Regions from separate parts of the Paenibacillus sp. fava2 genome, predicted to be linked through region 1. Evidence: riboswitches for the same ligand, from Rfam matches in the RefSeq annotation. Region 1 holds a riboswitch; each other region holds the start of a gene.
The links. A riboswitch is a leader RNA that binds a small molecule or an ion and turns the genes downstream of it on or off. The one in region 1 is predicted to bind cobalamin.
Positions count from the first base shown of each region.

Region 2: it holds a riboswitch for cobalamin, as region 1 does, so the genes downstream of both, AC4G46_RS02115 (anaerobic ribonucleoside triphosphate reductase) here and AC4G46_RS09255 (energy-coupling factor ABC transporter permease) in region 1, are expected to answer to the same signal.
Region 3: it holds a riboswitch for cobalamin, as region 1 does, so the genes downstream of both, AC4G46_RS04815 (S-layer homology domain-containing protein) here and AC4G46_RS09255 (energy-coupling factor ABC transporter permease) in region 1, are expected to answer to the same signal.

Region 1 covers NZ_CM177755.1:2,220,399-2,222,666, forward strand. Annotated here, with positions in the region: gene AC4G46_RS09250 (ArsR/SmtB family transcription factor) at 1-881, opposite strand, end outside; cobalamin riboswitch at 1,019-1,207, shown strand; gene AC4G46_RS09255 (energy-coupling factor ABC transporter permease) at 1,388-2,152, shown strand; gene AC4G46_RS09260 (energy-coupling factor ABC transporter substrate-binding protein) at 2,152-2,268, shown strand, end outside.
Region 2 covers NZ_CM177755.1:477,665-479,932, forward strand. Annotated here, with positions in the region: gene AC4G46_RS02115 (anaerobic ribonucleoside triphosphate reductase) at 1-903, opposite strand, end outside; cobalamin riboswitch at 1,242-1,472, opposite strand; gene AC4G46_RS02120 (MTH1187 family thiamine-binding protein) at 1,833-2,147, shown strand; tRNA gene AC4G46_RS02125 (tRNA-Thr) at 2,226-2,268, shown strand, end outside.
Region 3 covers NZ_CM177755.1:1,101,614-1,103,881, reverse strand. Annotated here, with positions in the region: gene AC4G46_RS04815 (S-layer homology domain-containing protein) at 1-1,296, opposite strand, end outside; cobalamin riboswitch at 1,568-1,775, opposite strand.

The DNA of each region.
Region 1 (2,268 bases):
ACCAGATCGTCGTTGTAGTTGCCGAAGCCTTTGCCGAACAGGGTGAGTCCGCCGATATGCTCGGCATCCTCCTCAACCGAGAGGCGGAAGGTCCATTGCTTGTCACGGATGCCGACTTGATCGAGCGTAATATCCGAGAGCTTGAGGCCGTCCATAAAGGTTCCCTTCGGCGTTATGCGCAGCTGCTTCAGCAGCCCGTACTGGTTGGTAAGCGCAGGCCACCAGGAGGGGGTATACTTGCCGCGGCTGTCCCCGTAGTCGCCTGGACTCGTCCAGAAGCCGAGCACAGTGCCGTTCAGGGTAAAGGTGATGTCCGAAGGCCAGTTATTATTGATCGACGGTGCCTCGGAGGCGATTTCCATTGTAACCACAAGCTCCTCCGGCTGCTGGCTGGATAACAGGAAATTGGGAATTTTGTATTCGACAAAGCCTTTACCGAACCAGAGAATGCCGGCATTCATCCGCTCCATATCCCAGAAGTAGCGCGGATCGTCGAAGCTGCCAATCACCTGTGTGGTGGTGGCAAGGCCGCAGGTCGGTTCAATCTGGAAGTCGGAGTAATGTCCGACAGGAATCTCCTTGCGGTGGGCTTTACGCTCTGTTTTGTCCGGGGCCGGGAAGAGAATCTCAGCCCGCTCGGCCGCAAGGGAGCAAATCTTCTGCAGCCCGCTCTTTCCGGGAGCCATATGGGTAGTAATCAGCCCGGCCGCCTCCAGCTTGCGCACATGCATCGTCATGATGGCACTGCTGAGATTCACTGCACCGGCCAGCTCCTTGACGTTCATCGGCTGTACCGCAAGCAGCCGGAGCATGTGCAGGCGTACTGCACTGGATAAGGCTTCATAGACCGGCAGAGAGTCTTCGGTAAGATCAAGTTTCATGGTGAACCTCCGTTACATGTTAATTAATTAATAATTATATTAGTTAAGGCGATTTTACACAAGCCAAATCAAAGAAAGCTTCCGGTTCACTTTTATCACAGACAAGCTTGCACGCAGATTATTATAATGTACTCGATAAAATAGCAAGCGAACAAGGTGCCCTTGCCAGAGCAAGGGGTAACAGGGAATCGGGTGCAACTCCCGAGCGGTCCCGCCACTGTAAGAAAGAGCCAGGCTCCAGCATGTCACTCGGGCAAGTACCGGGGAAGACGGGGCAGGGCGTTATGATTTCGAGCCAGGAGACCTACCTTGTAAGCGCACACCACGACTCTACGCGGATAGGAGCGGTGTACGAATAGGTTCAGGAATCGAGGATGTCCGGCACTGCTGCAGGCAGAGGGCTCTCTTTTGCATACCTGATGACGTACATATACTCCCGCCCCTCAAAGGGCGGGAGTTTTTGGTCTGCTGCTGTACAAAACAGTGATTTTGGAAGGGGAAAAGGTATGGGGAAAAGCGGAATTTGGCGTTTTGCAGCGCTGATCGCGGGATTTACCGTCTATTTTTTGCTGAATGAACCGGGCACGGCGGCAGCGATGCACATCATGGAGGGATTTTTACCTGTAGGCTGGGCTGTTTTCTGGTGGGCAGTGTTTATCCCGTTTTTTGTGCTGGGCATTGTCAGGCTGAACCAAATGACCAGGGATAACCCGGAGCTGAAGCTGCTGCTCGGCTTGTCCGGGGCATTCACCTTTGTGCTGTCGGCGCTCAAAATGCCCTCCGTCACCGGCAGCAGCTCCCACCCGACCGGGACAGGCCTCGGCGCAATCATGCTGGGGCCGGTGCCAATGAGTGTGATCGGCTCGGTAGTGCTGCTGTTCCAGGCGTTATTGCTGGCGCACGGCGGCATAACGACACTCGGGGCAAATGCTTTTTCGATGGCGGTGGCCGGACCGTTTGCCGGCTATGCGGTGTACAGGCTGATCATGAAATCCGGCGACCGTGAAAAGCTGGCCGTATTCTGTGCCGCTGCGGCCGCAGATCTGATGACCTATGTGGTGACATCGTTTCAGCTGGCTGTTGCTTTTCCGGCGGCAGACGGTGGTGTGGTTGCTTCATTGATGAAATTCGGCGGGATTTTTGCAATAACCCAGATTCCGCTGGCGGTAAGCGAGGGGCTGCTGACGGTGCTGCTGTGGAACTGGCTGAAGTCATACAGTCCGAATGAGCTGTCACTGCTCAAGCGGCAAACGAAAGGGGGGAGCCTGTAATGAAAAGCATATGGAAAAACGGGCTGATGCTGCTTGCGGTTGTCCTTCTGGTGGTGCTGCCGCTGCTGTTTGTGAACGGGGAGTTCGGCGGAGCCGATGATGCCGCGGAGGGAATA
Region 2 (2,268 bases), 1.7 Mb from region 1:
GCATTCAGCCGCCTTCAGGAACAGCTCGTAGTTCGGGTCACCCTGCTGCTGGTTAACGCCCTGCTTGCATTTGAATATCTGGATCGGGAACACCGGCGTTTCACCGCTGCCCAGGCCGTTCATCGTTGCGGTCAGCAGGGAGCTGATAACCAGTTGGCCTTCCGGTGAAGTGCAGGTGCCGTAGTTGATGCTGGTAAAAGGAATCTGTCCGCCCGAGCGGCTGGACATCGTATTCAGGTTGTGGATCATACTCTCTGCAGCCTGCAGCGTTTCGATCTCGGTCTCTTTCTGTGCGAAGCGGAAGGAGCGCGGATACTGCTCAGCCAGATCGCTGCGGCTCATCGTGATCTCTCCGGCGATTTCGCTTGCCTCGCCTTCCTCAAAGTAGCCAAGACCCTTGCGGAACAGCTTGGCGAAGGATTTGGTCACATATGGCGCAAGGTCAAAGTCAATTTTGTTGGCGGATACGCCGCCGTACTGGGCATTCTGCTGGGACTGGAAGATTATCGCCACCAGCGACATTGCCGTCATAATCGAGTTAGGAGGGCGGACGCTGCCGTTGCCGGTGTTGAAGCCTTCGCGCAGCAGGCGCTCGAACGGAATGAAGATGCAGTTGGTTGTTCCGATAGCGTATTGGTCCAGGTCATGGACATAAACGACGTTATCGAGCGTTGCCTGTACGAGCTGCGGCGGCATGGTGAAATTGCGGGCATACCATTTGGAATATTCACTGCCGAATTTACTCATTTTTCCGGAAAAGCTTTCTCCGTTCAGGTTCGCATTCTCACGCAGCAGATCCAGATCGGCGCTGTCGATAATGTCCCGGCCTAAATGTATCAATTCATTCAGAAGAACCTCCTGTGCAGCTTGTCCGCTATTGTGCCGTTTCTCCAGCAGCGTCATATGTAACTCTCTCCTCTCGGTATAGTGGTCCGTTAAATCTATTTAATCCTCAATATGTAGTCTGTCTGAGCCCAGTAAAAAGGCACCTCCCGCCTTGGAGGCGGAAAATGCCCGGATGCGTTCTAAATACCCGTATAAGCGGATATTTGCCAGAGGTCTGGGTGTCAGGAGAAGGGGCATGATCTGCCTTCTTATCCTTTGCAGAAGCCGATACCTGAAGGCAATAGGGACTATCGTCCTCAGGTATCGGCAGCCTGATGTCCCGGTCATCCGGGTAGGCTGATTCTGCTGCTGCAGGCCGCATACGGACACCTCTCCTGTTCCTCGCAGGGGTCAATAATGGTGCCCGGAAACAGGCAGGTCTCCTGGCTCCCGGTTCATCCAGCGGCTCCTTCCCGGGGGCTTGTCCGCCCTCCAGTGGCCTATGCCGTGGGTGCGCCTGACAGGAAGTGTTCTCCCGGCGGGCAATCCGGTTACAGTGGCGGGACCGCAGCGGATTTGCACCGCGCTTCCCTATTAAGCTTGTACTCTCTTATCAAGAGTAAAGCACCTGCTTCCACTATATTTGGTTGATGAATATAAAAATACCCCAATATATTGTGTTTGTAAACCATTATTTACAAAGCCGCGCGGGGAGCGGCTTCAGCCCGCTTACTCACAGGTGATCCACAACTAGTCCACAGGTAATCCACAGCCTGATGCTAAATGGAGGCCGGCAGGATTCATAAATTGTCCGAAAAGCTGCCACAAAGACTCCATAAATCTAGTGATTCTGACACTAGATTTACAGAGACCGGCTTAGCGGTGGTATAGGGTTTATGTAGAGGGAGAATGATGAATTTTTTGTGGCTAAATTTGTGGCAGAACTGTGGAGTTGCTACAATGAAGGTGATTAAAGGCCACAAATTTTTGTCAGGAGGGATCTAACGATGGCAATTGGTGAAGTTACAGTCATTCCGATCGGCACAGGCAGTACCAGTCTGAGCAGCTATGTGGCTGACATGCAGCGCGTGCTGCAGACGGTGGAGGGAATTACCTTTGAGCTGACCTCCATGGGAACGATTATCGAGGGTCCGGTATCCAGAATTCTGGCGGCTGTAGAGGCGCTGCACGAGTCTCCGTTCAATGCCGGGGCACAGCGTGTATCCACTTCACTCAAGATTGATGACCGCCGTGACAAGCCTTCCACAAGCCGCAGCAAGCTGCAGTCGGTCGAGCAGAAGCTGCAGGACGGTCAGGTGTAGCGCAGGATAAAAGAGTCTTGGCGAATTTCGCCAAAAGTTGTATAATATTTTTTGTTTGACGGGTATCCCAAGCTTCAGGCTGGTGTAGCTCAGGGGTAGAGCAACGCACTCGTAATGCGTA
Region 3 (2,268 bases), 1.1 Mb from region 1:
TCCTCCGCGGACGACAGCATAGCTCCAGCCATCCCAGCCGCCGAACATTCCCGCAGCTACATTGCCGATGGCCGTAACATAATTGCCGGACGGATTCGTAAGCGCCAGCCCGTTCTGGGCAGCAACCTTCTCCAGCGCTTCGAGGGCATTGCCTGCATAGGCATTCCCTTGGCCCAGCGTACCCTGAGGTCCTTCAATTACAAGCGGTACATATACAAGCGGATTCTGCGCTGCCGGTTTAGTAAAATCATACAGCTTCCCGTTGCTTCCGCCGCTGAACAGATTATAGGCAACCAGCGCCTGCAGACCTTGTTCGGTAGCATACGCATTGACCTTCCCGCCTTCGTTATGGGCAAAACCTCCGCCGGCTGTAAAGAAGCTCAGCAGTCTTCCGGTCAGATCTCCTTCTGCTTTGGTAAACTCAGCTCCTGACGGATCTATGCCAAAGGAGGTCAAACCAATAATAACCTGGGCAGCACTTTCACTGTTGTCGCCGTATCCGCCTTTGCTGTCCTGCGCAGCGGATAACCAGGCTACCGCCTTCTGTCCGGCTGTCGCTACGCCCGGTTCATTCCGGTGTGCAGCCAGCGCCGTCAAAGCCATTGCTGTCATATCCGGGTCGCTTGCACCTGAGGACAGGGTAAAACCGCCATCCGCATTCTGCTTGGACAAAATCTCGCCGAGCAGCGCAGATTTGGTCCATTTCGCATCGCCCGGAATGGTATAATTACCGGAATCCAGTGCGAGCAGCGCATATACCGGGGCATTCAGGGTCTGCCCGCTGATTCTGGTATTGTTATAAATTTTCTCAATCAGATTGTAGCCTGCAGTGGTGCCGGTACCGGCATAATTCTCCGGATCAGCGCCGGCAGCCTTTACTGCGAGCACGATCCGGGCATAATCCGTTACACTGGAAAAGCTTCCGCCGGCAGCCTTCACCTTTTGTTCAAGTGCCTGCACATAGCTGTCAGGTACGGTATAGCCGGCCTGGGCCAGCCCGATGGCCTGCCATTCCGATGTCACACCGCTGCCCAAAATATATTCGGCAGTTTTATAGGTGGCCTCTTTTACAGTAACTTGTCCATTTTGCGCTACTGCCTCCAGAGTAACCGGCAGTTCCGAGGAGGAAGCGTCTGCTGCATACACAGCATCTGTTACACGTTCAGCACTTTGCACCGCTGAATCAGCGGCTGCATAGCTTTGTCCGGAGGGAACAACAGCGCCTCCAATAATCGAGATAACCAGCAATAAAGCCAGGCCAAGCCGCCAATACCTGGCAGAGAATTTCTTCTTCATTGTTAACCCCTTTTCTGTTAATAGAATGATCGTACAAATAGTGCAGTTAGCAGCACGGACTGGGATTCCCCCGCAGCCTCACTTGCCCAACATAAAAACCGCCCTGTTAAGGGCGGCCGGGAAGAATACAAATTAACGGCTGGACAGCTTGTAAGCTGAGCTTGCTGCTCACAGGCCGGCCATCAGCAGGCGTACCTTCTGCAAGGCGCGCATCTGCTCTAAGCCGCAGTTCATCTGCATGTGTTCCGCATTCTTACCCCACGAAGAAGTGAAACGTCCATGAAAAAAGGCAGGTCTCCTGGCTTATGCCTCATCGCTTCCCCTTTGCCTTCCCGTCAGCATAAACAGCCGGACAGTGGCGCATCCGCAGGAGTCGCTCTGCATTTACAGTGGCGGGACCGCGCCGGACTTGCACCGGCCTTCCCTATTAAGCGGTTCTATGAAACACAAGAACGCGCACCCTTTTCAATAGCTTATTAAATTTTAATATTCATAATCATATCTACTATTTCCCTCTATGTCCATAGAAAAGCTGTTACAATCTCATTCCATCCCATGTCAGCTATTAGCGGCGGAATAAAGCTGCACAGAGCTTGCTTCAACCAGCCGCTTGTGTCAGAAGGGGCGGTGTATATGCGGACTGCTCTTAATTGGCAACCACCTTATCTGCGCAGACTACCTTCTGCTCCTACCTAGACCAGACAACCACTAGCCATAAGGACTACACAAAGCATGAAGTCTGCCCAAGCACTTAAGCTACTCTAACTCAAACTACCTGCCACGTGAGCTAACCTGTCCTTGCAGACTACCTTTTACTTTTACACAGACCACTCTAACCACATCGGCTGTTCCAACCCAATATAGTTGGCCTAAACTCCCCGCCCTGGCAAGCTAACCTGTTCTCACAGACTATCTACCACTCCTACATAAACCAGACCAACCACTCGCAGACTACTTTACTCTTACACACGA